Regions from separate parts of the Stutzerimonas sp. genome, predicted to be linked through region 2. Evidence: predicted binding sites of a transcription regulator. Region 2 holds the regulator's gene; each other region holds the start of a gene.
What was found. The regulator LexA, encoded in region 2, represses DNA repair genes until DNA is damaged. The targets are predictions, from matches to a motif close to CTGTNTNNNNANACAG.

Region 1 (10,384 bases), on a different contig from region 2:
GATGTAATCGGCTACGCCATCCTCGGGCAGCAGATTCAGCGGGATCTCGGCAAACTGCTGGCTGGCGCCACCCTGCAGAAACAGCACCTTGTAGTTGGAGGGGATGTTCAGCAGATCGCGCAGATCCTGTTCGGCCTTTTCCGCAATGGCCATGTAATCGTCGCTGCGATGGCTCATTTCCATGACGGACAGGCCACGACCTTGCCAGTCGAGGAGCTCGGCCTGGGCACGTTGCAGCACGGCTTCGGGAAGCGCGGCCGGGCCGGCGCAGAAATTAAACGCGCGTTTGCTCATCTTCGTTCTCTCAAAAACGGTCGATACCATGCTCGCTCAGCCCAGGACCATGAGGCCAGGGGCAGCGCTCGCAACTCCTTCATCCGCAGCAGGCATACAACGAAACAGCGGCGAAGCCCGTGAAGGCTGCGCCGCCGCTCGATCAGTCGTCGGTCGGCACTACATCTGGCGGAACGTCGCCACCGCCCCCAAGCAACTCATCTTCGCTGGGCTCGGTGCTGACAACGGGCATTTTCTTATCCAGTGCATCCTCGTCGATAACCGCCTCGATATCTTCGAGGACATCTTCCTCGGAAGGCTCTTGAACCCGCTCGAGACCGACAAGGTGTTCGTTCTTGCCCAGCTTGATCAAAGTGACGCCCTGGGTATTACGGCCCAACGACGATACTTCGTCGACGCGCGTACGCACCAGCGTGCCCTGGTCGGAAATCAGCATGATCTCCTCGCCCTGCTGCACCTGAACGGCACCGACCAGCCGGCCGTTACGTTCATTAGCGACCATAGCGATAACGCCTTGGCCGCCACGACCGCGGCGCGGGAACTCATCGATCACGGTGCGCTTGCCGTAGCCATTGAGGCTCGCGGTGAGGATCTGCGCATCTGGCTCAGGAATCAGCATGGAGATCAGACGCTGACCTTCCGGCAGACGCATGCCACGAACGCCACGAGCAGTACGGCCCATGGTGCGAACGTGCTTTTCCTTGAAGCGAATTACCTTACCGCCATCGGAGAACAGCATCACCTCGCGCGCACCGTCGGTGACGGCAGCCGCGATCAAGGTGTCGCCCTCCTCCAAGCCGAGCGCGATCAGGCCGACGCTACGTGGACGGCTGAACTGCGACAGAGGCGTTTTCTTCACAGTGCCCTTGGCGGTCGCCATGAAAATGTAGGTGCCGGTGGGCTCGTCTACCGACTCGTCGGCTTCTTCGCCATCGAGCGACTCTTCCGCCTCATCAATCTCGCTGATGATTTCCGCATCTTCGACATCGTCATCGCCGTTCAGCTGTTGCTGGCGCGCAGCCTCGATATCGACCTGCAGCATGGCAGTGATGTGCTCGCCTTCGGAAAGCGGCAGCAGGTTGACCAGCGGACGGCCGCGTGAAGTACGTGAGGCTTCTGGAATCTCGTAGGTCTTCAGCCAGTACACCTTGCCCTTGCTGGAGAACAGCAACAGCGTGGTGTGGCTGTTCGCGACCAACAGATGCTCGACGTAATCCTCTTCCTTGACACCCGTCGCCGCCTTGCCGCGACCGCCTCGACGCTGCGCCTGGTAGGCTGCCAGCGGCTGGGACTTGGCGTAGCCGCCATGGGAGATGGTGACCACGCGCTCTTCTTCGGTGATCAAGTCAGCCAGCGTCAGGTCCAGACGCGCCTCGAGAATTTCGGTACGACGGGCGTCGCCGAAGTCACGCTTGACACCCTCGAGCTCCTCGCGGATGACTTCCATCAGGCGCACAGGGTTGGTCAGGATGCGGATCAGCTCGCCAATCTGGGTGAGAATTTCCTGATACTCGCTGAGCAGTTTCTCGTGCTCGAGGCCAGTCAGGCGATGCAGGCGCAGGTCAAGAATGGCTTGAGCCTGTTCCGGTGACAGATAGTATTTGCCGTCGCGCAGACCATACTGCGGATCGAGACCCTCGGGGCGGCAAGAGTCGGCACCGGCACGCTCGACCATCGATTCGACGGCACTTGATTCCCATGCTTCGGCAATCAGCGCTTCCTTGGCTTCAGCCGGAGTAGGCGACGCCTTGATCAAGGCAATGACCGGGTCAATGTTGGACAGCGCGACCGCTTGACCTTCGAGGATGTGCCCACGCTCACGCGCTTTGCGCAGCTCGTAAACGGTCCTGCGGGTCACGACTTCGCGACGATGACGAACGAAGGCTTCGAGCAGCTCCTTCAGGTTCAGCGTGCGCGGCTGGCCATCGATAAGCGCGACCACGTTAATGCCGAACACGCTCTGCAGCTGGGTCTGAGCGTACAGATTGTTGAGGATGACCTCAGGCACTTCGCCGCGACGCAGCTCGATAACCACGCGCATGCCGTCCTTGTCGGACTCGTCGCGCAGCTCGGTGATGCCTTCGAGCTTCTTTTCCTTGACCAGCTCGGCGATCTTCTCGATCAGCCGCGCCTTGTTCAACTGATAAGGCAGCTCGGTAATAACAATCTGCTGGCGGCCGCCGACCTTGTCGATGTCTTCGATGGTCGAGCGGGCGCGCATATAGATGCGTCCGCGACCGGTACGATAGGCCTCGACGATGCCGGCACGCCCGTTGATGATCCCTGCTGTCGGGAAATCCGGACCGGGGATGAACTGCATGAGCTCATCGATGGTGATCTCGGAGTTCTCGATCAGCGCCAGGCAACCATCGATCACTTCGCTCAAGTTGTGCGGCGGAATATTGGTCGCCATACCCACGGCGATACCACTGGAGCCGTTGACCAGCAGGTTCGGAATCTTGGTCGGCATGACCGCCGGAATCTGCTCGGTGCCGTCATAGTTGGGCACCCAATCGACGGTTTCCTTGTCCAGATCGGCCAGCAGTTCGTGTGCCAGCTTGGCCATCCGCACTTCGGTGTAACGCATGGCCGCCGCGTTGTCGCCATCGACCGAACCGAAGTTGCCCTGGCCGTCGACCAGCATGTAGCGCAGCGAGAATGGCTGCGCCATCCGCACGATGGTGTCGTAGACCGCGGAATCACCGTGGGGATGGTATTTACCGATCACGTCACCGACCACACGAGCGGATTTCTTGTATGGCTTGTTCCAGTCGTTACCCAGTTCGCTCATGGCAAAAAGCACACGGCGATGCACAGGCTTCAATCCGTCGCGCGCATCCGGCAGCGCTCGTCCGACGATTACGCTCATGGCGTAGTCGAGGTAGGACTGCTTGAGTTCGTCTTCGATATTGACCGGGAGGATTTCTTTGGCCAGTTCGCCCATGGAAGCCTGGTTCCTTATAGTCAGCAGGGTCCTGCGATTAAGCGCGGAATGGTATCACAAGGAGGCATGCCGCTGGAGGCTGGAGGCTTAACGAAGAAAGCGCTTCGAGCCCGTGCCGTTCGCTGATTTAACGAAAGGGCACAAGGTCTTGCCATTATTCGTCCAGCCTTCAGCCTCCAGCCGCGTTATTCGTCCTTCAGTGGAGCCGCTTGCGGCTCATCAAGGCAGCCAGCTTGGCCGCGCTCGGGCGTTCGACGACACCCTTTTCAGTGACGATGGCGTCGATCAGATCAGCAGGCGTCACATCGAATACCGGATTGAATGCATCGACGTCAGCCGCAAATCGCTGCCCATTAACCTCCAGCAGTTCGCTGCCCGCGCGCTCTTCGATAGGAATGTCATCGCCGGTCTCCAGCTCCATATCAATGGTCGAGCTCGGCGCTACCACCATGAACCGCACGCCATGGTGCATGGCCAGCACGGCAAGCTGGTAGGTGCCGATCTTGTTGGCAACGTCACCATTGGCGGTAATCCGATCAGCACCCACGATCACCCAGGTGATGCCGCGCGTCTTCATCAAATGCGCCGCAGCCGAGTCGGCATTCAGGGTGACCGGCACGCCTTCGCCCGCCAGCTCCCATGCGGTCAGGCGCGAGCCCTGTAGCCAAGGCCGTGTTTCGTCTGCGTAAACGCACTCGACAAGCCCTTCCAAGTGCGCGGCACGGAGCACACCGAGTGCGGTGCCAAAACCACCGGTAGCAAGCGCGCCGGTATTGCAGTGAGTGAGCAGATTTTGAGGATTGCCCTGATATTTGCGAATCAGGTCGACGCCTAGCTGCGCCATGGTGAGATTGGCTTCGCGATCGCTCGCGTGAATGGAGGCCGCCTGAGCCTCGGCAGCCACCAGCGGATCTTCGCCTGGTTTCAGCCGATCCAGCCGCTCACGCATCTGATTCAGCGCCCAGAACAGGTTGACGGCGGTCGGACGTGAGTCGGCAAGTATCTTGAAGTCCTCCTCCAGCGCCGCACGCCAGTCGCTACCTTCGGCGAGCCGGGCCTTGAGTCCCAGAGCCAGCCCGTACGCCGCGCTGATCCCGATCGCCGGAGCGCCGCGCACGACCATCTCGCGAATGGCCGTCGCAACAGCCGCAGCAGAATCGTAGGTGTGCCATAGCTCTTCCAGCGGCAGTTTGCGCTGGTCGAGCAAACGCAGCTGCCCGCCCTGCCACTCGATAGCCTTCACTTTTTCTGCGGCCAACAAGCGCTCACGCATGGCAATCCTCTCTCTACTTGACTTGCATTCCCGACCCGCAGGTACAGAACCGGTCCGTTCACCATCTTGCGAGCCGGAGACATGAAAAAACCCGGCCGTTTCCGAGCCGGGCTTTCAGCATTCGATATGTCATGACGAAGTGATACGAGCACTTGCGCCCCATACCCGGGCGCGAATCCTAATCGACTGATTTTCCTAGCACAAGCAAAGCCAGCCCAATGCAATCGATGCGTGCGAATAGCGTGATCGCTTACCCCTGTTTGATCGAAGCACTGACCGTCCCGCCCCCCTGCCCTGCGCCTATATTTCGCGGATTTTCGCGCCCCTACGGGCTTGTCAGCGTCCGATCAACGATTCGGCTGTGGCGTCATACGCAGATAGGGCTTCACCGCGCGATAGCCCTTCGGGAAGCGCTGCTTGAGTTCTTCCTCGTCCTTGAGCGAAGGCACGATCACCACCTCGTCGCCGTCCTGCCAGTTGGCCGGCGTGGCGACCTTATGGCTGTCGGTCAGCTGCAGCGAATCGATCACGCGTAGGATCTCGTGAAAATTGCGTCCAGTGCTCGCCGGGTAGGTAATGGTCAGACGCACCTTCTTGTTCGGGTCGATAACGAATAGCGAACGCACCGTCAGGGTATCGTTAGCGTTGGGGTGGATGAGGTCGTACAGCTCGGATACCTTGCGATCAGCGTCGGCCAGAATCGGGAAATTAACCCGCGTGTTTTGGGTCTCGTTGATGTCGTCGATCCACTTTACATGCGAATCCACTGGATCTACCGAGAGCGCGATGGCTTTGACGTTGCGCTTGGCGAACTCATCTTTCAGCTTGGCGGTGAAGCCAAGCTCGGTGGTGCACACCGGCGTGAAATCGGCTGGATGGGAAAACAATACGCCCCAGCTATTGCCGAGCCATTCATGGAAATGGATGCGGCCTTCGCTGGAGTCCTGTTCGAAGTCGGGTGCGATGTCGCCGAGACGAATGCTCATGTCTTTGTTCCTCTTATGACAGTTGCGTTAAGCCGGCCATACGGCTGCCGGTGCGGGTGGATCAATGCCTGCGCTCAGGCCGTTTCATGGGCCTGTTGTTCGATACGGTTCAGCAATCGATACAGGTAGGCGAAACCCTCTTCCCAGCGGCTGCGCCCGGATTTGGCCTTGATGTGCCCGGCACGGCTGAGAATGAAGGTCTCGCTACCCCAGTCGCGGCCAAGCTCGAACGCTCGCTGGGAACTGGCGGTCCGCCTGTTCAACCTGGCACTGTTAGGCAGGCTGTGCGGCCAATGGTTTTGCCAGTGCTCATGCGAGCGTTGCCAGCCCAGCACTATCGGATAGCGGATCGACTCGCTGCCCATCGAGATGCCTTTCAAATGTAATGAAGCCAGTCTAGTCACAGCCACGAAGGACAAAAAGAATAAGAAGATATTTACTTATTCCATAAACATTAAAACGCGTTCGGCCAGCGCAGCGCTGTTCAGGCGACCTGCCCCACCGCACCGGCAATGCCAGGCTCTGCATTCGCAGTCATACGCACAGTTCGCCAAGTGTTGAAGGCCATTAGCAGCATGCCAAGGAAGAATGTTCCACCACCGATCAGACGCACGATATAGCCTGGGTGACTGGCTTCCAGCGCTTCGACGAATGAATAGGTCAAGGTGCCGTCATTATTGACGGCGCGCCACATCAAGCCCTGGGTGATGCCGTTGACCCACATCGAAGCGATATAAAGCACAGTGCCGATGGTCGCTAGCCAGAAATGCGCATTGATCAGGCGCACGCTGTACATGCGCTCGCGATTCCACAGCACCGGGATCATATGATAGAGCGTGCCGATGGAAATCATAGCGACCCACCCCAGCGCACCGGCGTGTACATGGCCGATGGTCCAATCGGTGTAATGGGACAGGGCGTTGACGGTTTTGATCGCCATCATCGGACCTTCGAAGGTCGACATGCCGTAGAACGCCAGCGACACCACCAGAAAACGCAGAATAGGGTCGGTGCGCAACTTATGCCAGGCGCCCGATAGCGTCATCATGCCGTTGATCATCCCGCCCCAGCTCGGTGCCAGCAAAATAATAGACATCACCATGCCCAGGTTCTGGGCCCATTCCGGCAACGCGGTGTAATGCAGATGATGCGGGCCGGCCCAGATGTAAAGGCTGATGATGGCCCAGAAATGCACGATCGATAGCCGATAGGAATACACCGGCCGCTCGGCCTGCTTGGGCACGAAGTAATACATCATCCCGAGGAACCCCACGGAAAGAATGAAGCCCACCACGCTGTGCCCGTACCACCACTGGATCATCGCGTCCGTTGCGCCAGAATAGAACGAGTAGGACTTGAACAGGCTCACCGGAATGGCGGCGTGATTGATGACATGCACCATTGCCGTGACGATGATGAAAGCGCCATAGAACCAGTTAGCGACATAGATATGCTTGGTCCGGCGCCGTGCGATCGTTCCGAAAAAGAGATACATATATGCCATCCAAACCAGCGTGACCCATAACGCAATGGGCCATTCCATCTCGGCGTATTCCTTGGATGAGGTGATGCCGAGGGGGTAACTGATCAACATCGCTACGATCGCGGCCTGCCAGCCCCAGAAAACGAAGTTGGCTAGCCAATCCGAGACCAGCCGTACCCTGCAGGTGCGTTGCACGACGTAGAACGAGGTCGCGAACAGCGCACCTCCGCCAAATGCAAATATCACCAGATTGGTGTGGACCGGGCGGAGGCGTCCAAAGCTTGTCCAGGGCAACCCGAGATTGAGTTCCGGCCAGACCAGCTGCGCCGCGATAATTGCCCCCATCCCCATCCCAACGACGCCCCAGAATAACGTCATGAGAGTGAAACGACGGACAACCTCGTAGTTGTATGTCGGAGCGGTGTCATCTAAAGAAGCATCGGCCATAACGTTTCCAAAGCAAAATTGAGTGGCAGCTCAACGCCAACCTCATACCGACCCAGCGAAATCCAAGGTCGGCAAGGATGATCGAGCGAAGCTAGGAAAGTGTGCGGCGGCAGATAAAATAAATATAACGAATATTGATGAACTTTAAATGCATAAATAATCATCTATATCTTAGATAGCGACGGTTCGTAGAGGAACAACAGTCGCAACCGCTCCGTACAAGAGCGATCAGTAGCAGATTCACCCGAAGCAACTTGGCAACCTCGCCAGACCACAGCACCGATTGCAGAGAAGCCAGCTCGTAGAGTCTTGTCAGCAAGCACGCCGAAATTTTTCTATTCCAAACGCGTTTCATCGCGCCAGCTTGACCGCTATTCCGCCAAGCTAAATACTGTATTCATATACAGTATTTTCGGAATACCCTCATTGCCATGACTTCCGTAGTCGCTCTCAACCATCTGCTCGATGCACGCCACCTGTGGCGTGGCCAGAGCAGAGTCTTCCCACCCAACACCCAGCCAACCGGGCATGCCGCGCTGGATGCAGCGCTGCCCGGCGGCGGCTGGCCGGAATCGGCTCTGAGTGAAATACTTTTCGCCACCACCGGTATCGGCGAGCTGCGCCTGCTCTGGCCGACCCTGGCGCGGTTGACCATCAGCGGTGAGCGCGTGGTGCTGGTGGCGCCTCCTCATGTTCCCTACCCTCAGGCCTGGCTGTCCGCCGGTGTGGACCTGCGTCAGCTGGTAATCATCAAGGCGCAAGGGCGTGACGTCTTGTGGACTGCCGAGCAATGTCTGCGTTCAGGCAGTTGTGGTGCGGTGTTGTGCTGGCCGCAACAAGCCGATGATCGCGCCCTGCGTCGCCTGCAGGTTGCTGCCGAGACAGGCCAGACCCTGGCCTTTGCCTATCGTCCACTGCGCGAGGCGGTCAATTCTTCGCCAGCGGCACTACGCTTGGCCATCGAAGCCAAGCCAGCGCAACTGCGTGTACTCAAGTGCCGCGGCGGCCTGGCTCCGGCGCGCCCGATCCCCGCTGCGGCATGGCATTGAGATGACCATGCTCTGGGCCTGCATTCTGCTGCCGCAACTGGCCATGGACGGTGCGCTGCGCGGCCGCGCCGATGCCGAGGCGCCGCTGGCGCTCTTGAGCGGCACGCCACAGCGCCGCGTGTTGCAGGCGGTCAATCCAGCCGCGCGGGCGCTCGGCCTCAAACCAGGGCAATCGTTGATCGCCGCCCAGGCGCTGACTCGCGCGTTCGCCACAGCCGACTATGACTTGAAGTCAATCGAGCGCTGGCAGCAATTTCTTGCCGCCTGGGCCTATGGTTTCAGCTCGCAGGTCAGCCTGCATTACCCGCGTTGCCTGCTATTGGAAGTGCGATCCAGTCTTGGCCTGTTCGGCCCTTGGCCTCGTTTGGAGGCACGTCTGCGTCAGGAATTAGCCGCGCTGGGCTTTCAACATCGCATTACCCTCGCACCCAACCCGGCCGCCGCACGCGTCCTGGCCAACGTCCATGACGGCCTAGCCGTAATGGATTCCGAGACATTGCAGCCTGTACTGGGCCCACTGCCGATAGAACGTATCGGCCTGTCGCGCGAAGTGACGACCGCTTTTGTCCGGATGGGCCTTCGGACCTTGAAGCAGGTGCTCGCGCTGCCCCGCGATGGTCTGGCGCGGCGTTTTCCAGCAGACGCGCTGAGGCATCTCGATACGCTGCAAGAACATCGTCCATTGGCGCTGGATTTCTACCGGCCGCCAGACCGCTTCGATGCTCGGATCGAGCTGAACTTCGAAGTCGAGTCGCACCAGGCACTGCTGTTCCCGCTGCGCCGCCTGACCGCCGATCTCGCCGCTTACCTGGCCGGTCGCGACAGCGGTGTACAGCGTTTCACCTTGCATCTGGAGCACCGCAACCTGGCCGATAGCCAAGTACCGGTCGGTTTGCTCAGCGCCGAGCGCGACCCGGCCATGCTTTTCGAACTGACCCGCGGCCGCTTGGAACACCTGCAACTGCCGGCACCGGTACTGGCGGTGCGCCTGGTGGCACGCGAGCTACCGGCCTTCGTCCCCGAGCACCGTGAGCTGTTCGACGAGCGCCCACAGCAATCGTTACCCTGGGAGCAACTGCGTGAGCGTTTGCGAGCCCGGCTGGGTGATGACGCCGTGCAGGGCCTTGGGGCTCAGGCCGACCACCGCCCCGAATGTGCGTGGCAGCCGCAGCACGTCGCTCAGAATGAGCTATCACCCTATACCGGCCCTCGTCCCGGCTGGCTGCTGGCCGAATCGAAACCATTACACGAGGCATCCCTTCGCGTTCTCGCCGGGCCCGAGCGCATCGAATCCGGCTGGTGGGACGGCGGTGATGTGCGACGTGACTATTATCTGGTGGAAACTCGCGCAGGGCAGCGCGGCTGGGCCTTCCGCCCCGTCACTGGGGGACCGCTGCTGCTGCACGGCTGGTTCGCATGACAGCCGCCTATGTCGAACTGCATTGCCTGTCCAACTTCAGCTTCCAACGTGGCGCCTCCAGTGCCCGGGAATTGTTCGAGCGCGCCGTCCGGCTTGGCTACCGAGCCCTTGCCATCACGGATGAATGCACGCTATCCGGCATCGTACGGGCGTGGCAGGCCTCGAAAGATGTCGGCCTGCCGCTGATTATCGGCAGCGAAATACAGATCGAAGGTGGACCAAAACTGGTTCTGCTGGTGGAAAACCTGGCCGGCTATCAGAACTTGTGCCGGCTGATCACCCGGGCCCGCCGACGCGCCGAGAAGGGTCGCTACCAGCTTCTTTGTGAAGACCTGAGCGAACCGCTGGATGGACTGCTGGCCATCTGGATTACCCACCAGCCCGATGCTGACGACGAGGGTCGCTGGCTACACGAGCGATTTCCAGAGCACCTCTGGCTGGGCATCGAGCTGCACCGCGGGCCAGACGACATGCTGCACCTGCGTCAG
Region 2 (10,384 bases):
CGCGGGTTGCCCTGCGTGAGGGCAACCCGCCGCCCTTTTCCAGCTTCACCATCGCCGCACGCAAGGGATTGGTCCGCGCCAGGGCCGGTCTGGTCGTGCAACCCAACTTCAACTTCGCCAATCACCCACCGATTGACCTGCTGATTATTCCCGGCGGTGTGGTTACAGCCGAACTGGAGAACCTGGAGGTGGTGCGCTGGATCGAGAAGATTGCCGCTCAGGCCGGGCTAACCGCTTCGGTATGCACCGGCGCGTTCCTTCTCGCCAAAGCCAATGTGCTGTACGCCCATAAGGCGACTACACACTGGGAAGACATCGCCGAGCTGAAGGCGATGTTCCCGCTGCTTAAGGTGGTCGAGAACTGCCGCTGGGTGGATACCGGACGCTACGTGACCTCTGCCGGCATCTCGGCCGGCATTGACATGAGCCTGCACTTGGTCGAGCGAATCGCCGGCCGCGAACTGGCCGAGGCCACTGCCCGGCAGCTGGATTTCGACTGGCGCGAGAATCACTGACAGTAAGCCGGCCTGGCATTGGCCGGCTTGGTGCGACTTACTGGCGCGCCGGAGTGAGCAGCAACCGCTGGTTACCGTAGACCTTGTCCAGATTTTCCGGCTTGAACGGAAAACTCATGTACTGCCCCTTCAGCCAAGCCTCGATGCCATCGGCGTAGTGTGGGCTGGCCGGGTTGCCGGACTGACCGGAGCTGTTGAGCCCGATCATCGGCTCGTCGCGACCGAAATCTACGATGATGCGCATGGCTGGGATCAGCCAGGTATCGAAACTGTCACCCCAACGGTAGGCAGAGACGTTCAGCGTGCTGTGATCACCACCCGCTGCGAACGGTCCGCGGTCCAGATAGCCGCTGATGGCATTGATTCCGCTACGCTGGCTGGCGGGCATGTAAGGGGCCAACTGGGTAGTACCCGTCCGCCAGGTATAGGTGTGCAGCTTGCCCCAGCGCCAGGCGTTGCGATCCGGCCCCTGCGCCGTCTCCATGCGACTGATCGCCGCCGCCAGGGAGCGCGCCAGGATGGCGGGTTTGTCTTCCTGCTGAGGCGTGCTCAGGTCGTTCCAATAAGGACTGTCCTCGCGTCCGAGCAGATGATCCGCCTGCGCCGAGTAGGACGCGTTTGCTGTCTCTACCAGCGCTTCCCACGCGGAGCTGGTTTCCGGTCCCAACTCGTCGAGGAAGATCTGCCGTGCCGACTCCATCAAGAAAGTCTCGTATAGCGCAGCGTCAGCGGAATCTGCGGCGAGCTTGCCATCGAAGCTCAACAGACGAGACAACGCCTCGCGCGCCTTGCTTCGTGCAGGTTCGGCGAGCGCATCGATGGCGACCTTGAGCGGCTCCGCCATTCCCGGTGCGCGAAACATATTTTGCAGCTTGGCAGCGAATGTTGTCGTCTGATCGTATTGCATTGCGATCACGCTGCGGCTGTCCTGTTTGCCCTGCCCGAGCAGCTCGGCAATGCGCTCGGCGCGCTCAGGGTAATACCAGGAGTTGGACAGCTGCATGCCGTAGCCTTTGGGCACGGTGCGATGATTGGCCGTCGCGAGCCAGCCTTGCTGCGGATCCTGGTCATAGGGATGCAGCATCGGATCGGCGAAACCATCCCAGTCGTAACGACCATCCCAGCCGGGCGACGGAATCAGGCCGAGCCCTTCGCGACGATTGGGATAGCGTCCGGTTACCTGCCAGCCGGTACCCTGGGCATCGGCGAAAACGATATTGAGTGCCGCAGCGCGGATCTCACGAGTCGCCTCGAAGGCCTTGTCCAGCGACTGCGCGCGAATCAGGTCGAAAAACGCATCCAGCGACCGGTCGCCCTCGAATTGCGTCGTCTTCAGTGCGAGCCCATAACCGCTGCTCAGTTGCAGCGGCTGCAAGGGATGCTTGCGTTCGCCCAGCACACTGTTCAGCAGCGGGCCGTTGCGGGTCTCGTAGACCGTCTCGCGAATTGGGCGCTGACCCTTGATGAAAAACGTCTCGTGACGCTCGCGAGCCGGCACCCACTTGCCATCTGCAAGGTACAACAAGCGTCCGCCTTCGCGTCTTACCTGTTCCAGAAATAAGTCCTGGGTGTCGCCCATGACCATGGTCATGCCCCAGCCCAGCTTGCCATTGAAGCCAGCGATCACAGCGGGCACCCCTGCGATAGTCACACCGGCGGCCTGGAATTTCGGCGAGCGGATCTGCACGAAGTTCCAGTACGAGGGCATCGACAGCGGCAGATGCGTGTCGTTAGCCATCAGCGGCTTGCCGCTGCGGGTGTTGCTGCCCGATATAGCCCAGTTGTTCGACGCAGCGACACCAAGCATATTCAGCGAAGCAACCTCAGACGCGGCGTTGTCAAGGGCAGCAAGCCCTGGTATCTCACCACTCAACTTCAAGCCCGCGAGCTTGTCGGCCTCATCGAAGGGTAACGGCTCGTCAGGATAGGTCGGCAGTAGCCAAGCAAGCTTATCGCTACCCACTTTCTGCGCCATGACCAGCGATGCGATCTCTTCCTGCAGATTGACCGCAAGTCCGAAGTTCAGCAGGCAGAACACCAGCACTGAGTCTTCGGCTTTCCAGTATTCGGGGGTGTAATCCGCGGCGGCCAAATCCATCGGCAGCTTGTCGCGATGCCGGAACAAATAGGCATTGACGCCACGGGAGTAGACTTCGAAAAAACGCTTCATCCGCGGCGAGCTTTCCCGGTACAGCACCGCCGCACTCTGTCGAAGATTCACCGCACGCATGAAGCGATCGATCTCCAGCACACCGGGCCCGACCATCTCCGCCAGACGCCCTTCGGCCATGAGGCGCAATCCGACCATCTGGCTTAGACGGTCAGTAGCATGCACGTAACCTAGACCGAACAGCGCATCGTGAAAAGTGGCCGTCTCGATCAACGGCATTCCCAGCGGATTGCGCCGGATACTCACACTCTTGTCCAAACCGGTAATCGCCTGGACACCTTGCGCGGGCGGCAGGCTGTCGCTGTAACGATTATCCAGGTAGGCCTGACAGCCACTGAGGCCGCCAGCCGCCAATGCAGCGCCCAGAGTCAGACGAACCAGAACAAACGGCAGACGCAGAGACATCAACGGCTCCTTCGCGGGCGGGCAATAACAGAAATAGACAGGATAGAGGGTGCTGCGGTACGACGTTGCGCTCAGGCGGCTTCGCGATTTTTCGGCAAGGCCTCGTCGAGCAGCCAGCGAGCGGACCGGCGCGCCTCCGCTTTGTGTTGCAACTCAAGTGCACTGAAGCTGGCTTCGTGTCGGCGGCGCTCGGTCTTGTCCAATGCCTTCCAGGCGGAATGCCTCGGCACTTGTTCGGTCGCTTCGAAAAGCACCTGGAACACCTGGCAGCGAGGATCCTGCCCCAGGTTCGAGTCGTAGTTATCCAGCAGTACCTTGATCCGGATCGCGCCTTCGATCAGCGGCACCTGCTCATCGAGCAGGCTCCCGGCGAGCATCCGCAGGTCCCCCGCAAGCGCCGCATGCTGCTGCGCCTGCATTTCTGCAAGTTGTTGCTCCCTGCGCCAAACCTTGCGCCAGAGATTCACGGCGTATACGGCCAACGCCGCAATCAGCAGCAGGCCAACAAAAAGGAGCGCCATAGCGACGGACGTCATGAGCGGGTCAGGCTCCGTGGCACTTCTTGAATTTCTTTTGGCTGCCGCACGGGCAAGGGTCGTTGCGGCCGACATCCTTCAGCGGATTGCGAACCGGGTCATGGCTATGGTTGCAATGCGGGCCATGGACGTGGTGGTCGTGGTCGTGGTCGTGATTGCAATCGGGACCGTGTACGTGGGTTTCCTGGTTCATCTAGGTTGCTACTCTGGGATAAAGTTGCCGGGGATTATCTCGCCATTGGTGGAGATGTGCACGCCCCGACCGAGCAGCAAGCCCGTTTTCAGCTCACCATCCAGACGATAGGCAATTGGCCGGTCAGGCTTCTCCAAGAGTCGCACGATGTATTTCATGTGCCGCCAGAGGTTCGTATATACCGGCACTTCATAGTATTCGAAGCCATGACCGGGAACAGTCGCCCAGCCGCTGGATTCGCCGCTGGCCAGTTCGATATCGTTGAGGTGGACGGTGTAAATCAGCCCGCGAACCGGCAGGCTTTGCTCATTGGGATTGTCGATGCGAAAGCGCAGCATGAATTGCTGCTCGAGCAACCTGGCCTTAATGATTTCGACCTTAGTGAGCTGGACACGAGGATCCTGGAAATCGCCGCTGAACCAGGTCGAACAACCGGCAAGGCTGGACAGCAGGCCCAGCAAAACCACTGCTCTCGATATTCTTCTTATAGGTGCGTGGCAAAGCATTCCGGTACTCCATAGGACGGCCAAGTGTAGCAAGCGGCGGATTGGCTGCAATGGGTTGTTTTGGCGAAGCTAGCATGTCTCCGCTACGTCTTTGCTACCACCATTGCGGCGTACGGAACCATTGCGGCACTTGCCGACGCAGCCGTTCGCTCTTCTAGGAAGCCAACTGCCCGCCGGGCTAACCAGCGAGCGCGCGGGCTAGCACTGCCCGGGTCTTGAAGATCCCCTCCGCCAGTGCCGCCTCGATTTCCGCCATGGTAATGACGCCGGTGGTTTTGCCGGCAGCAGGATTGACGACTAGCGCCAGGCAGGCATAAGGCAGCTCTAGCTCTCGGGCGAGGACCGCCTCGGGCATCCCCGTCATACCCACGATATCGCAGCCATCTCGCTCCATCCTGGCGACTTCGGCAACCGTTTCCAACCTTGGTCCTTGGGTACAGCCGTAGATGCCATGACTGCTGAACAGATAGCCTTCGGCAGACAAACCAGCGATAAGGCGCTGACGTAGGGTTTCGTCGTAGGGGTAGCTGAAATCGACATGGGTGACATGCTCGATGTCGCCCTCGAAGAAGGTGTGCTCGCGCCCGTAGGTATAGTCGATGAGCTGATGCGGTACGCACAGATGGCCAGAACCCATCGCCGAATGAATGCCGCCGACCGCGTTCACCGCGATGATCGCCTGCGCTCCGGCCTTCTTCAGTGCCCATAAATTGGCGCGGTAGTTCACCTGATGCGGCGGGATGCGGTGCGGGTGTCCGTGACGGGCCAGAAACAACACATCTTTGCCGGCATACTCGCCGCGCAGGATGTCGGCCGACGGCGGACCGTATGGGGTTTCCATGTAAATGGCTTCACGCAGGGTAAAACCGGGCAACTCGGTCAGGCCGGTGCCGCCAATAATGGCGTGGACAGTCATCATGCTTCCTTGGTCAAACGATCAGTTCGGCTGCTTTGAGCGTGGCGATCGATGCGCGCCAGCGCGGATCCTGTTTGTATTCCAGCGAGCCTGCCGCACGGCTGCGCATCTTCGCCAGTGCCGGCGACGGTTGCACACCGAGACGCTGCAGCGCCGACAGGGCCAGCTCGGCAGCGCCACGGTCGTTGCACACCAACCCCATGTCGCAGCCTGCCGTCAGTGCCGCTTCGATGCGACTCGCGGCATCCCCTGCCACATGCGCACCGGCCATCGACAAGTCATCGCTGAAGATCACCCCGCGGAAGCCCAGCTCGTTGCGCAATATGTCCTGCAGCCAGCGTCGTGAAAAGCCGGCCGGCTTGTCGTCCACCTGCGGATAGATCACATGCGCAGGCATCACCGCGTCTAGCTCGCCCGCCAACTGCCGGAATGGGATCAGATCATGCGCGCGCAGCGCGTCCAGACCACGTTCGTCGACCGGAATCGCAACGTGAGAATCAGCCTCGGCCCAGCCATGACCAGGGAAGTGCTTGCCTGTGGTCGCCATCCCGGCGCTACGCATGCCCTTGATGAACGCCCCGGCAAGTTCGGTGGCCCGCTGCGGGTCGGCCTCGAACGCGCGGGTCCCGACTACTGCGCTGCGCTGATGATCCAGGTCGAGTACCGGCGCGAAGCTGAAATCCAGCCCGACCGCCAGCACTTCGGTCGCCATTACCCAGCCACAAGCTTCTGCCAACGCCAACGCATCGGCGTGCGAAGCGAAGTCGCGCATCGCTGGCAAGCGAACAAAATCGCGCCGCAGCCGTTGAACGCGCCCGCCTTCCTGATCGACAGCCAACAGAACATCGGGCCGCACGGCACGAATCGCGCAACACAACTCCTGCACCTGACGAGGATTTTCGATATTGCGAGCGAACAGAATCAGTCCGCCTACCTCCGGCTGGCGTAGCAACTGGCGATCCTCGGCAGTCAGCCAGGTGCCGGCGATGTCCAGCATCAATGAGCCTTGCATGATATTGAGCAAATCCTTAGTTCAGCGTTGCGCTCGACCAATCCGGACACGCTGCTTCGCCTATCTGAACGGCACAACCAGCCGGAACCAGCGGGAAAAGATCGAGCAAATCGGCATTGCGCAGCCTGATGCAACCGTGAGAAAGCGGTACGCCCATGGGTTCTACGTCAGGCGTGCCATGCAAATAGATGTAACGACGAAAGGTATCTACCTCGCCCATCCGGTTGTGTCCGGGCTCGCATCCGCTGAGCCAGAGGATTCGGGAAAGAATCCAGTCGCGCCCGGGAAACTGCTCGTCCAGGCCCGAATTCCAGACTTCACCGGTCCAGCGCCGGCCGCGCAAAACGGCCCCGGAGGGCAGCCCTTCACCAATGCGCGCACGGACTTGGTGGCGACCACGAGGCGTGCAGCCGGAACCGTTGCGCTCGCCAGCACCGTTAAGAGCGGTAGACACAGGCAGCCGAACGCGCAGCCTGCCATCGGAAAATCCGTAGAGCATCTGGTCGGCAATCGAGATATGAAGAAAATCGAGATCAGACATGGGCGGCTAGCTTAGCCGATCGATCCGCAGTCGTGCACCTCAACCCTTAGCGGGCATCGCCAGGGCGTTGCGCCGGGCGATGGGGTGGGCGTGGGCCAGACTCGAATCCACAACGCCGGAATCGGCGCGCATACCGGCAGCAAGAAATGGAATCATCATGCGCATGACCTGTTCGATGGAAGTCCTGGCACCGAAATCGTTCTCGGCAATGGCCCGCAGCGCCTTGATGCCCGACATGCTGAACGCCGCTGCACCGAGCATGAAATGCACGCGCCAGAACAACTCGATTGGCGGTATCGAAGGCGCCGCCTCGTGCACTCGGTGCATGTACCGGCGAAACACTTTGCCGTACATGTCCTCAAGATAACGGCGCAGGTGACCCTGGCTCTGACTGAATGACAAACCCAGCAGGCGCATGAAAATCGACAGATCGTCGCCACTGCGTGGCTTCACCGCAAGCGCCTGCTCGACCAGAATCTCCAGCAACTCTTCGAGACTGTCCTTCTTGTCGGGCTTAGCTTCCCGCTTGTCCAGCTCTCGCTCAAGGCTCACGCAGAACGGCCCGAGGAAACGAGAGAACACTGCCTGGATAAGCGCCTTTTTCGAACCGAAGTGGTAGTTCACTGCCGCCAGGTTGACCCCGGCCTTGCTGGTGATCAGGCGAAGCGAAGTTTCGGCGAAGCCTTTTTCAGCAAACAGCTGTTCCGCTGCATCAAGAATACGCTCCACTGTTTCCGACTGCGCCATGCCCCCTCCCCACTGACGAACACTTGTTTGAAACTTACGTTTCACTCACAGCCAAGTCAACCATGAAAGCGCCCGAGCGCCTAGCCGTCGCAACCAAAGCTTGCACCAAGCCAGCGCAGCCCTCAACCAAACAAAGATTGCCAAGCACAAGGCACTGTATATAATCCCAGTCACTGTATAAAAGAACAGAGACCGCTCATGATCAAGCTGACCCCTCGCCAGTCGGAAATCCTAGCTTTCATCAAACGCTGCCTGGAAGACAACGGCTACCCGCCGACTCGCGCGGAGATCGCTCAGCAGCTAGGGTTCAAATCTCCCAACGCCGCTGAAGAGCACCTTAAGGCGCTGGCCCGAAAAGGCGCTATCGAGATGACGCCCGGCGCCTCGCGCGGGATACGTATTCCCGGATTCGAACCTGCCGCCGAAGAGAGCGGTATACCCGTTATCGGCCGGGTCGCAGCCGGCGCGCCAATTCTTGCCCAGCAAAACGTCGAAGAGTCCTGCCAGATCAACCCGTCATTCTTCCACCCCAAGGCCGACTATCTGCTGCGCGTGCATGGCATGAGCATGAAGGACATCGGCATCCTCGATGGTGATTTGCTTGCCGTACATACCACGCGTGAGGCACGCAATGGTCAGGTCGTTGTGGCTAGGATTGACGATGAAGTAACGGTGAAGCGCTTCAAGCGCGAAGGCGACAAGGTCTGGCTGCTCGCTGAGAACCCCGAATTTGCCCCCATCGAAGTGGATCTCGAACAACAGGAACTGGTTATCGAAGGCTTGAGTGTCGGCGTGATTCGCCGCTAGCCGGCCGTTGAAAAACGTAGCCGAGATAGCGAGACGAGGCTGTTTTAACGACGTATTGGCAACGCAGGTAGTTTCAACAGCCTGCTGAGGAGAGGTTCATGCAGTATCAACCCCAACCCATCGCAGGCAAACCACCACAGCTTTCTTTATTCGAAGGGCTGATCGCTCATCGCTTGGCGCCGTTCGGGGAGGTGGCTTGCGTCACCCCGCAGCCTGCCGACGACTGCCTGAGCGAAATGACCTTGAGCGGCAGCAGTGGTCATTGCCGTCTGTTGCTCGCCCCCATTCTGCGCGAGCTTAGTGAGGCGACTGATACACGCTGGCTGACGTTGATCGCGCCGCCTGCATCATTGTCGCAAAGCTGGTTGCGGGAAACCGGGCTCAACCGCGACCGTATTCTGTTATTACAGTCCCGCGAGACCCAAGGCGCATTGGAATTGGCGTGCAAGGCACTGATGTCAGGTTGCAGCCATACGGTGATTACCTGGCTGGGGCGCCTCGACAGGGCCAGCCGGCTGAAACTGCACGCTGCGGCTGATCAGGGCAGCGCGCAAAGCCTGAACATACGTATGGGTAACTGAACCCTTTGATCTACCCGGCACAAGGAAGTGCCAAAATCCCGCCCAGCCGCAATGGCAACCGGGCAGTCCGCATCAGTGCAGCACATGCGGCCCCTCTTCCCGTTCGAATTCCCCTTCCGATACTCGCCCTGCCATCTGCACACCGACGCTGAACATTGCCTTGGCAATTTCGACATGCTGACCTTGCAGGAACTCCTTGGCATCGTCAGAGAAATCCAGCGTGACCAGCACGCCTTCGTCCTCAGCGCGACGCAGCACAATGCTGCCGTCGGGTAGCTCGACGATTTCCAGAAAAGACGTTGGCATGAGTCTGCTCCCCGTGAAAGGCGCGCATTGTACCAGCCGACCAGCGTGCAGACAGCCCTTGGCTTCTCGGTACGAGAACGATGCCATACCGCTTTCAGAGCGAGGGGGTGGTTGCCAAATGCAGGTGCGCCAAAGCTCAACGGCGCAGTAGGATGGCGTCTCATCGCCGTCCGAACAGCAGTCGGGCAGCGCCATTCGCCCCAAGGAAACTGTCGAATGACCGCCAGAACGTTGCTGCTGACAGCATTGGCCATGCTTGCCTTCGCGGGGAACTCACTGCTTTGCCGTGCTGCATTGCGTGACAGCCAGATCGACCCTGCCAGCTTTACCGCGTTGCGCCTGTTAGCCGGCGCTCTGATGCTGTGGTTATTGTTATTCCTGCGCAAACGACCTTCAGTGAAGTCCGGCAGTTGGTACGGCGCCCTGGCGCTCTTCGTCTATGCGGCAGCCTTCTCGTACGCCTACCTGCATCTCGATGCCGGTGCCGGCGCGCTGCTGCTGTTCGGTGCAGTGCAGTTGAGCATGATTGCCTGGGGGCTCACCAGAGGGGAGCGGCTGCATCGCCTGCAAGTGGTTGGGCTGTTTCTGGCAGGAGGGGGACTGGTCGCGCTTCTTCTTCCAGGCACGAGCACCCCGGCCGTTGCAGCTTCGTTGCTGATGGTGCTATCGGGCATCGCCTGGGGCGCGTATTCGCTATTGGGAAGAGGAACGCCAGATCCGCTGGCCGCAACAGCTGGAAACTTCATCCGCACGCTACCGATCACTGCTGTGCTTTGCCTGCTGGCGCTGGCCTCGCTCAAGTGGGACACGGCCGGTGTGATCTATGCGCTCTTATCCGGAGGGCTGACGTCCGGTATCGGCTATGCCATCTGGTACGCCGCGCTGCCCGGCCTCGCGGCTATACAGGCTGCCAGCGTCCAGCTGAGCGTGCCCCTTATCACTGCGCTGGCCGGCAGTCTGCTTCTCGGGGAAACCCTGACCGGCCGACTATTGATCTCCGGCCTCGCAATCCTGGGCGGCATCGCCTTGGTCTTACGGGTCAAGCACAAGGTCCCAACCAGAGCGGAATAGCCAGACGGTTTCGTGCTTAGGCCTTTACCATTCGGTAAGCGATTCCCGAAAGCGCAGCGCCAGATCCTTCATGTTCTG
Region 3 (10,384 bases), on a different contig from region 2:
TTTCTTTCCGGGGCTGGACCTGCAGTCCGCACCGCTTGGTATTTTCGGCAAGTCGGTACCCAGGCCGGACGAGCGCGTGCTTGAAGAAGGCGAGCGAGTAGAAATTTATAGGCCGTTGATTGCCGATCCGAAGGAAGTGCGTAAGCAGCGCGCGGCGAAGGCGGCGCAGAGCAGGGCCAGCGAGTCGTGCGGTGGCTCGACTGCTTAGGGTTGTGGCAGTCAGTAGCGAGAAAGCCTGAAGTGCCAGGCTTTCTTTTTATCTCTGTGCCTAGTGGCCTGTGTGGCTAGCTCAATTAGTCAATTTCGGCGCCTGAGGCCCCGATACGGCGTTGCTGCTCCTCGCCATAGCCAGCTATGACTCGTCGCAGCGCCTTGTCTCGGAATCTCAGCTACCCGATTGGGTTAACCAACTAGCCGTACAGGCCACTAGTTTGTTTCCAGGGGATCCGGAGCTGGCACCGGGGCCGGCTCGGCAGCGTCGACGTCGCGCTGGATCTGCTCAAGCAGTGAACCGGGTTCGGTCGCCTCTGGCTCGGTGCGTACCGGTGTTTCGATGGCAGGCTGATCAGTGCCGAGGATCGCCTCGTCGCGGCTGACGCCCGGCTTGAAATCACCGGCCAAGCCTGCCAGCTGGTCGTTACCATTGAATACCAGGCTTACACGTTCCTGCTGGCGCTGACTGCCGCCCGGCTGGATGCTGTATAGGTAATCCCAGCGGTCGGCATGGAAGGTGTCGGTGATCAGCGGGTTGCCCATAATAAACCGTACTTGCGAGCGGGTCATTCCAGGGCGTAACTGGTCTATCATGTCCTGTGTAACGACATTGCCCTGTTGAATGTCGACCTTGTAAACCCCGGGGAATGAACAACCGGCGAGTGCGAACAGGCCCACAAGCGTGAGACTGGACAGCATGAGCTTGGTGTTTTGCATCGGTAGGTGACTTCCACTATCTTGGCTGGGCAAAGACCCGGATCATACCCGTATTGAAGGAGGCTGCGAAACAGCAGCAGCGAGAAAGCCAACCATGGTTGAAAATAGCGAACTACGCAAAGCTGGCCTCAAAGTAACCCTGCCACGGGTCAAAATCCTGCAGATGCTGGATACCACCGACCGGCGTCACATGAGCGCTGAGGACGTCTATAAAGCATTGATGGAAGCCGGCGAAGATGTCGGTCTGGCAACTGTCTACCGTGTGTTGACCCAGTTCGAGGCGGCCGGCCTCGTGGTTCGGCATAATTTCGACGGTGGCCATGCTGTATTCGAGCTCGCCGACAGCGGGCATCACGACCATATGGTCTGTGTCGACAGTGGCGATGTCATCGAGTTTTTCGACTCTGAAATCGAAAAATTGCAGAAAGAAATCGTCAAACGCCACGGTTACGAGCTGGTCGATCACAATTTGGTGCTTTACGTGCGCAAAAAGGCTGAATGATCAGCGCTGCACGCAGCGGAAAAGGCGGCCCGTAGGTCGCCTTTTTTGTATCTGTTAAGAGGCTTGGGCTGAGCCAATCATCTGTCGGGCGTGGGCCAGCGCCTGTTCGGTCAAATCGACTCCGCCGAGCATGCGGGCGATTTCTTCGACGCGTTCGCCCTCTTCCAGTGCGGCAACTGCCGTATGGGTCTCGTCCTTGCCGCGAGCCTTGTGCACGAACAGGTGATGGTGCCCTTGCGCCGCTACTTGCGGCAGGTGGGTGACGGTAAGTACTTGCCCGCGTTCACCGAGGCGTCGCAGCAACTGCCCGACCACTTCGGCGGTGGGGCCCCCGATACCGACGTCCACTTCGTCGAACACCAGTGTCGGGATTCGTGAGGTCTGGGCGGTGATTACTTGAATCGCAAGACTGATTCGCGACAGTTCGCCGCCAGAGGCGACCTTCGTCAATGGGCGCAATGGCTGTCCCGGATTGGCGCTGACGAGAAATTCCACCTGTTCCAGTCCGTGCGGCATCAGCTCGCCCTCCGCTGTCGGCTTGAGCACCACGCTGAATTTGCCGCCAGGCATGCCCAGTCGCTGAATTTCCGCTTCGACAGCCACGGCAAGCGATTCGGCGGCCTGCTGGCGTGCAGCGCTCAGCTCCTCAGCTTTTTCAAGGTAATGTCGGGCATACGCGGCGAGCTCTTCGCTGAGTTGTTCCAGTGCGTCATCATTGGCGTTCAAGCTTTCAAGCTCTTCAAACAGCCGCTGCTGCAATGCTGGAAGCTCCGGCGGCTGCACTCGATGCTTGCGCGCTAGGGTATAAATGCTATCCAGGCGCTCTTCCAGCGCCTGCTGGCGCTGCGGGTCGGAGTCGAAATGGTCGAGGAAGCGGTTCAGCTCGCCGACTGCTTCTTCTACCTGTATTTGTGCACTGGACAGTAAGTTAACCGCCTCGCCGAGCGCGCCGGGCTGATTCTGGAATCCGGTGAGGCGCTGCAGGCTCGAGGTCAGTGCTGACAGCACGTTGCCCGCATCACTCTCGCTGCATAGGTCGATCACCTGGCGGCAGGCGCCGAGTAGATGTTCGGCGTTGGCGAGGTTCTTGTGCTCTTGCTCCAGCTGCTCCAGCTCGTCTTCGCCGAGCGCCAGGGTTTCTAGTTCTTCCAGTTGATAGCTCAGCAACTGATGGCGTGCGCGTTGTTCATCGCTGCTGTTGCTCAGTCGCTCCAGGCTTTGCCGGGTCTGCCGCCAGCGCTGCGCGGCCAGTTGAACCTGGCGGGCGAGGTCCTGACTGCCGCTGTATTCATCGAGCAGCCGCCTGTGAGTGTCGAGCTTGAGCAGCGACTGGTGTTCGTGCTGGCTGTGAATATCGATAAGCAGCTCGCCGAGCGCCTTCAGATCGCCCTGTGGGCAGGGCGTGCCATTGATATAGCCGCGCGAGCGGCCTTCGGCGGTGATCACTCGGCGGAGAATGCACGGACCGTCATTGTCCAGATCGCGTTCGGCCAACCAGGCTCTGGCATCGGGAATGTCATCCAGATCGAAGCTGGCGAGAATGTCCGCCTTGTCCGCGCCGATACGTACCACGCTGCTGTCCGCGCGGTCGCCGAGGGTGAGGCCTAGGGCGTCGAGCATGATCGACTTGCCGGCGCCGGTTTCCCCGCTGATTACGCTCATGCCGCGTTTCAGCTCGAGGTCGAGGTGCTCGACGATGGCGTAGTTGTGAACGGAGAGGTGGACCAGCATGGCAGGGCTCCTGCGTAGGTGACTGGCTATTTATACAGTGCTTTCGCTGGCGGCTTCAAGCTGCTCGGCATAAGTGGTGTGTCAACAAAGTGTGCGCGTTGGCTCTGGGCGAGGCTTGGCGGTGCTGAGGCTCATTCGAGATGCGGATTGCCCTTGAAGCCGAGTTTGCCGCCCCCATATAGCGGCACAAGCGCGGGAATGACCGCCCGCTGAAGTCTTGATGAGGAGGAACGCATGGCCGACGAGCAGAACCTGGACAACCAGACCCCCGAAGAGAACGAGACCGCGCAAGCCGAGGTGGCCGAGGATCTGGCTGCCCGTGTGCAGTCCCTCGAAGAGCAGCTGGCGGCGGCGCAGGATCAATCCCTGCGGGTTGCGGCGGAGCTGCAAAACATCCGCCGCCGCGCCGAGCAGGATGTGGAAAAGGCGCATAAGTTCGCTCTGGAAAAGTTTGCCGGTGACCTGCTAGCCGTTGCCGATAGTCTGGAGCGCGGGCTCGAGCTGTCGAACCCGGACGACGAAGCGGTCAAGCCCATGCGCGAAGGCGTCGAGCTGACCTTCAAGCTGCTGCTCGATACATTGGCACGTCATCAGTTGGTGCCGCTCGATCCGCAAGGCGAGCCGTTCAATCCCGAGCATCATCAGGCCATGGCGATGGAAGAAAGCACCCATGCCGAGCCTGGAAGCGTGCTCAAAGTATTCCAGAAGGGTTACCTGCTAAATGGCCGCTTGCTGCGTCCGGCGATGGTCGTTGTCAGCAAGGCGCCGGCAGAAGCCCCGCCTTCGATTGATGAGAAGGCTTGAATTCTGGCTGCTGACCCCCATCTGGTAGCCAAGCGTTTTTGTGTTACCCGCTGCCGGTAAACAGGCGCGGATCAATCAAAGTTCGGAGAGAAGCACATGGGCAAAATTATCGGTATCGACCTGGGAACGACCAACTCCTGCGTCTCCATTCTGGAAAACGGCAAAGCCAAGGTGATCGAGAACGCCGAGGGTGGCCGTACCACTCCGTCGATCATTGCGTATGCCAATGATGGCGAGATCCTGGTTGGTCAATCGGCCAAGCGCCAGGCGGTCACCAATCCGCACAACACGCTGTACGCCGTAAAGCGACTGATCGGCCGCCGCTTCGATGAAGATGTTGTGCAAAAAGACATTCAGATGGTCCCGTACAAGATCGTCAAGGCGGACAATAGTGACGCCTGGGTAGAAGTGAGCGGCCAGAAGATGGCGCCACCGCAGATTTCCGCGGAAATTCTGAAGAAGATGAAGAAGACCGCCGAAGACTATCTCGGCGAGGCGGTTACCGAGGCGGTAATCACCGTTCCGGCCTACTTCAACGACAGTCAGCGTCAAGCTACCAAGGATGCCGGTCGTATCGCAGGTCTGGACGTCAAGCGCATCATCAACGAGCCAACCGCAGCTGCGCTGGCCTATGGCATGGATAAGGCCAAGGGCGATCACACCGTGATCGTTTATGACCTGGGTGGCGGTACCTTCGACGTGTCGGTGATTGAGATCGCCGAGGTCGACGGCGAGCACCAGTTCGAAGTGTTGGCCACCAACGGTGACACCTTCCTGGGTGGCGAGGATTTCGACATCCGCTTGATCGACTACCTCGTCGACGAGTTCAAGAAAGAAAGCGGCATGAACCTCAAGGGTGACCCGCTGGCCATGCAGCGCCTGAAGGAAGCGGCCGAGAAAGCCAAGATCGAGCTGTCCTCCAGCCAGCAGACCGACGTCAACCTGCCGTACATTACGGCCGATGCAACCGGTCCTAAGCACCTGAACGTGAAGATTTCCCGCGCCAAGCTGGAGGCGTTGGTCGAGGATCTGGTGCAGCGCACCATCGAGCCTTGCCGAATCGCCATGAAGGATGCCGGTATCGATGTTTCCAAAATCGACGACGTGATTCTGGTCGGTGGCCAGACCCGTATGCCATTGGTGCAGCAGAAGGTCGCCGAATTCTTCGGCAAGGAAGCGCGCAAGGACGTCAACCCGGACGAAGCCGTCGCCATGGGTGCCGCGATCCAGGGTGCCGTTCTGGCCGGTGACGTCAAGGACGTGCTTCTGCTCGACGTTTCCCCGCTGACCTTGGGTATCGAAACCATGGGTGGCGTGATGACTGCGCTGATCGAGAAAAACACAACCATTCCGACCAAGAAGTCGCAGGTGTTCTCGACTGCCGATGACAACCAGAGCGCTGTGACCATTCACGTGTTGCAGGGTGAGCGCAAGCAGGCGGCGCAGAACAAGTCGCTGGGTCGTTTCGATCTGGCCGAGATTCCGCCGGCCCCGCGTGGCATGCCGCAGATCGAGGTGACCTTCGACATCGACGCCAACGGTATTCTGCACGTGTCGGCGAAAGACAAGGCCACTGGCAAGCATCAGTCCATCGTGATCAAGGCCAACTCAGGTCTGTCCGAGGAAGAAATCGAACAGATGGTCCGTGACGCCGAGGCCAATGCCGAGGAAGACCGCAAGTTCGAGGAGCTGGTTACTGCACGTAACCAGGGCGATCAACTGGTCCATGCGACTCGCAAGATGTTGACCGAGGCCGGCGACAAGGCCACCGAAGAAGACAAGGCCAATATCGAGAAAGCCATTGGCGAGCTGGAAGTAGCCATCAAGGGCGACGACAAAGCCGAGATCGAAGCCAAGATCGCTGCGGTTTCCCAGGCCTCCACGCCGCTGGCGCAGAAGATGTACGCCGAGCAGCCTCAGGGCGGCGAAGGCGAGCAGGCTGGCGACAACGCGCAGTCCGGTGACGACGTTGTCGACGCCGAGTTCGAAGAGGTCAAGGACAACAAGTAAGCTGCGGCTTATGACCTCCATGACTTGGAGGGAAGCAGCGACCGCCATCATGGCCGCTGCTTTTCGCTCCAACCCGATGCGGTGATTCCGTGACGGGCTTGATCGCCGCGCGGGGGCTTGCTCCCGCGTCGGCGTGTCTGGAGGGTACGAATTTGAAGGTTCAGGAAATTTATGGCCAAACGTGACTATTACGAAGTGCTGGGTGTCGAACGCGGCACCAGCGAGGCGGAGCTGAAAAAGGCTTATCGTCGCCTTGCGATGAAGCACCATCCGGATCGTAATCCCGGGGATAAAGCCGCCGAAGAAGCGTTTAAGGAAGCCAACGAGGCTTACGAAGTGCTGTCCGATGCGAGCAAGCGTCAGGCCTACGATCAGTACGGTCATGCCGGCGTCGATCCGCAGATGGGTGCAGGTGCGGGCGGCGCTGGTTATGGCGGTGCCAACTTCTCCGATATCTTCGGTGATGTTTTCAGTGATTTCTTCACCGGTGCGCGGGGCAGCTCGCGTGGCGGTGCCCAGCGCGGTAGCGATCTGCGCTACACGCTGGAGTTGGACCTGGAAGAGGCCGTGCGCGGCACCACGGTGACCATTCGTGTACCGACGCTGGTCGAGTGCAAGACCTGTGATGGCTCCGGTGCGAAGAAAGGGACCAGTCCTGTTACCTGTACCACCTGCGGTGGTATCGGCCAGGTGCGCATGCAGCAGGGCTTCTTTTCTGTACAGCAGACCTGTCCGCGCTGCCATGGCAGCGGCAAGATGATCTCCGATCCTTGCGGCAGCTGTCATGGGCAAGGGCGTGTTGAAGAGCAGAAGACACTTTCGGTCAAGGTTCCGCCAGGTGTCGACACCGGCGACCGCATCCGTCTGACTGGCGAAGGCGAGGCGGGCGCTCAGGGTGGCCCGGCGGGCGATCTTTATGTCGTGGTCAACGTCCGCGAGCACCCCATCTTTCAGCGTGATGGCAAGCATCTGTACTGCGAGGTGCCGATCAGCTTCGCCGACGCGGCGTTGGGCGGCGAGCTGGAAGTTCCGACGCTGGACGGTCGAGTAAAGCTGAAAATTCCAGAGGGGACGCAGACCGGTAAGCAGTTCCGTTTGCGTGGCAAGGGTGTCGCGCCGGTACGTGGTGGTGCGGCTGGCGACCTGCTGTGTCGTGTAGCGGTGGAAACTCCGGTAAACCTGGGTAAGCGTCAGCGCGAACTGCTCGACGAATTCCGCAAGACATTGCAGAGCGACAGTTCCCACTCACCCAAGGCCAGCGGTTGGTTCGAAGGCATGAAGCGTTTTTTCGGTGATCTATAAACAGAAGGCTGCAGGCTGCAGGCGACAGGCTTCAAGCTTTCGCCTGCAGCCTGCAGCCTGCAGCCTGGAGCTGACTGGATGCGACGTATTGCAGTAATGGGCGCCGCTGGGCGCATGGGTAAAACCCTGGTCGAAGCCGTACAGCAGACTGGCGGTGCTGCGGGACTGACCGCCGCGATCGATCGGGCTGACAGCACCCTGGTTGGCGCTGATGCAGGCGAGCTTGCGGCCATCGGCAGAATCGGTGTGCCGCTGATTGGAAGCGTTGAAAAGGTCGTCGAGGAGTTCGACGTGCTGATCGATTTCACCCATCCTTCGGTGACGTTGAAAAATCTTGAAGTCTGCCGATGTGCTGGCAAGGCGATGGTGATCGGCACGACCGGTTTCTCGGTTGAAGAGAAGGAAAAGTTGGCCGCGGCAGCAAAGGACATTCCCATCGTTTTTGCCGCCAACTTCAGCGTGGGCGTCAACCTGTGCCTGAAGTTACTCGACACTGCTGCGCGAGTGCTGGGTGACGAGGTCGATATCGAGATCATCGAGGCGCACCATCGGCATAAGGTCGATGCGCCATCCGGCACTGCACTGCGGATGGGTGAAGTGATAGCCGAAGCGCTCGGTCGCGATCTGCAGAAGGTTGCGGTATACGGTCGCGAGGGGCAAACCGGGGTGCGCGAGCGGGACACCATCGGCTTCGCTACCGTCCGCGCCGGGGATGTCGTCGGGGATCATACGGTACTGTTCGCGGCCGAGGGCGAGCGGGTCGAGATCACACACAAGGCTTCCAGTCGCATGACCTTTGCTAAGGGAGCGGTGCGCGCGGCGTTGTGGCTGGAGCAGCAGCCCGCAGGTCTGTATGACATGCAGGATGTACTCGGGCTGCGCTGAAGATACGTGCCGGCTGGCACGTTGGGCGGATTTTGGCTGGACCTGAAAGGGTGTTTTCTGTAAGCTTCCCGTTTTAGTGTGTCCACTAAAAGTTGCGCAGAAATGACTCAAATAAAAAGCGGGATGACCTTCACACGTCATCCCGCTTTTTTACAATCTGCGCCTGCTTCAGCCTTGATCTTGGAGGTCTCTTGACTAAGCCAGCCCTTACGCCAGCCATTTTGGCCCTTGCCGATGGCAGCATCTTTCGCGGCGAATCCATCGGCGCCGATGGGCAAACCATTGGTGAGGTGGTATTTAACACCGCCATGACCGGCTATCAGGAAATCCTCACCGATCCCTCCTATGCCAAGCAGATCGTTACCCTGACCTACCCGCATATTGGCAACACCGGCACAACTCCGGAAGATGCCGAATCTTGGAAAGTCTGGGCTGCTGGCCTTGTTATTCGGGACCTGCCGCTGATTTCCAGCAACTGGCGCGACAAGCAATCCTTGCCGGATTACCTCAAGGCCAACGGGACCGTAGCCATCGCCGGTATCGATACCCGTCGCCTGACTCGCATTCTTCGCGAGAAAGGTGCGCAGGATGGTTGCATCCTCGCCGGTGACGATGCGACGGAAGAAAAGGCGTTGGAGTTGGCGCGCAGCTTTCCTGGCCTCAAAGGTATGGACCTGGCCAAGGAAGTCAGCGTCAAGGAAGCCTACGAGTGGCGTTCGAGTATCTGGTGCCTGAACGACGATGGTCACCAGGAAATTCCTGCCAGCGAGCTGCCCTATCACGTTGTCGCTTTCGATTACGGTGTGAAGTACAACATCCTGCGCATGCTCGTCGCGCGCGGTTGCCGCGTTACTGTGCTTCCAGCTCAGTCCACCGCCAGCGAAGCGCTGGCCTTGAGCCCGGACGGTGTTTTTCTCGCCAATGGCCCGGGTGACCCTGAGCCGTGCGACTATGCGATCAAGGCGATTCAGGAGGTGCTGAAAACCGATATCCCGGTGTTCGGTATCTGCCTCGGCCATCAACTGCTGGCGCTGGCATCCGGCGCCAAGACGGTGAAAATGCCCAACGGGCACCACGGCGCCAACCACCCTGTTCAGGATCTGGATACCGGTGTGGTGATGATTACCAGCCAGAACCATGGCTTCGCCGTGGACGAGGCCAGTCTGCCGGGCAATCTTCGCGCGACGCACAAGTCGCTGTTCGACGGCACCCTGCAGGGCATCGAGCGCACCGACAAGGTCGCCTTCAGCTTCCAGGGGCATCCTGAGGCGAGTCCCGGCCCACATGATGTGGCGCCGCTGTTCGACCGCTTCATCGATGCCATGGCCAAGCGCCGCTAAGCCCGCCGAGCACAGAATTCGAGAGAAACCATGCCAAAACGTACAGATATCAAAAGCATTCTGATCCTCGGCGCCGGTCCGATCGTTATCGGTCAGGCGTGCGAGTTCGACTACTCGGGCGCTCAGGCGTGCAAGGCGCTGCGCGAGGAAGGGTTCCGCGTCATCCTGGTGAACTCCAACCCCGCCACCATCATGACCGACCCGGCCATGGCCGATGCGACCTATATCGAGCCGATCAAATGGGCCACCGTGGCCAAGATCATCGAGAAGGAGCGTCCTGACGCGTTGCTGCCGACTATGGGCGGCCAGACCGCGTTGAACTGCGCGCTGGACTTGGAAAAGCACGGCGTTCTGGAAAAATTCGGCGTCGAGATGATCGGGGCCAACGCCGACACCATCGACAAGGCCGAGGATCGCTCGCGCTTTGACAAGGCGATGAAGAATATCGGTCTGGCCTGCCCGGTTTCCGGTATTGCGCACAACATGGATGAAGCCTATGGCGTGCTCGATAAAGTCGGCTTCCCCTGCATTATTCGCCCCTCCTTCACCATGGGCGGCACTGGTGGCGGGATCGCCTATAACCGGGAAGAGTTCGAAGAAATCTGTGCCCGTGGCCTGGATCTCTCACCGACTAGCGAGTTGCTCATCGACGAGTCGCTGATCGGCTGGAAGGAATACGAGATGGAGGTCGTCCGCGACAAGAAGGACAACTGCATCATCGTCTGCGCCATTGAGAACTTCGATCCGATGGGCGTACACACGGGTGACTCCATCACCGTGGCGCCCGCTCAAACTCTCACTGACAAGGAATATCAAATCCTGCGTAACGCCTCGCTGGCGGTGTTGCGCGAGATTGGCGTGGAGACCGGTGGTTCTAACG

Region 1: imuA (translesion DNA synthesis-associated protein ImuA) is a predicted target of LexA. The motif match lies at 7,819-7,834, and genes of this name have one in related genera.
Region 3: recN (DNA repair protein RecN) is a predicted target of LexA. The motif match lies at 3,186-3,201, and genes of this name have one in related genera.

The regions. Positions count from the first base shown of each region.
Region 1 covers NZ_CEXBBO010000013.1:43,734-54,117, reverse strand. The annotation lists gene serC (3-phosphoserine/phosphohydroxythreonine transaminase) at 1-294, opposite strand, end outside; gene gyrA (DNA gyrase subunit A) at 437-3,238, opposite strand; gene mtnA (S-methyl-5-thioribose-1-phosphate isomerase) at 3,435-4,511, opposite strand; gene AC2LD7_RS10065 (peroxiredoxin) at 4,859-5,497, opposite strand; gene AC2LD7_RS10060 (alpha/beta hydrolase) at 5,572-5,862, opposite strand; gene ccoN (cytochrome-c oxidase, cbb3-type subunit I) at 5,982-7,427, opposite strand; gene imuA (translesion DNA synthesis-associated protein ImuA) at 7,859-8,476, shown strand; gene AC2LD7_RS10045 (Y-family DNA polymerase) at 8,484-9,896, shown strand; gene AC2LD7_RS10040 (error-prone DNA polymerase) at 9,893-10,384, shown strand, end outside.
Region 2 covers NZ_CEXBBO010000003.1:31,107-41,490, forward strand. The annotation lists gene AC2LD7_RS02500 (DJ-1/PfpI family protein) at 1-515, shown strand, start outside; gene AC2LD7_RS02505 (penicillin acylase family protein) at 553-3,090, opposite strand; gene AC2LD7_RS02510 (DUF2489 domain-containing protein) at 3,162-3,626, opposite strand; gene AC2LD7_RS02515 (SEC-C metal-binding domain-containing protein) at 3,634-3,819, opposite strand; gene AC2LD7_RS02520 (LEA/WHy family protein) at 3,828-4,325, opposite strand; gene AC2LD7_RS02525 (S-methyl-5'-thioinosine phosphorylase) at 4,504-5,241, opposite strand; gene nagZ (beta-N-acetylhexosaminidase) at 5,255-6,253, opposite strand; gene AC2LD7_RS02535 (L,D-transpeptidase family protein) at 6,270-6,794, opposite strand; gene AC2LD7_RS02540 (TetR/AcrR family transcriptional regulator) at 6,834-7,541, opposite strand; gene lexA (transcriptional repressor LexA) at 7,740-8,348, shown strand; gene sulA (SOS-induced cell division inhibitor SulA) at 8,447-8,929, shown strand; gene AC2LD7_RS02555 (hypothetical protein) at 9,002-9,235, opposite strand; gene AC2LD7_RS02560 (DMT family transporter) at 9,452-10,306, shown strand; gene AC2LD7_RS02565 (DUF6586 family protein) at 10,331-10,384, opposite strand, start outside.
Region 3 covers NZ_CEXBBO010000008.1:15,622-26,005, forward strand. The annotation lists gene AC2LD7_RS06920 (RnfH family protein) at 1-208, shown strand, start outside; gene AC2LD7_RS06925 (outer membrane protein assembly factor BamE) at 427-930, opposite strand; gene fur (ferric iron uptake transcriptional regulator) at 1,025-1,432, shown strand; gene recN (DNA repair protein RecN) at 1,487-3,163, opposite strand; gene grpE (nucleotide exchange factor GrpE) at 3,398-3,967, shown strand; gene dnaK (molecular chaperone DnaK) at 4,064-5,977, shown strand; gene dnaJ (molecular chaperone DnaJ) at 6,149-7,279, shown strand; gene dapB (4-hydroxy-tetrahydrodipicolinate reductase) at 7,358-8,164, shown strand; gene carA (glutamine-hydrolyzing carbamoyl-phosphate synthase small subunit) at 8,356-9,504, shown strand; gene carB (carbamoyl-phosphate synthase large subunit) at 9,535-10,384, shown strand, end outside.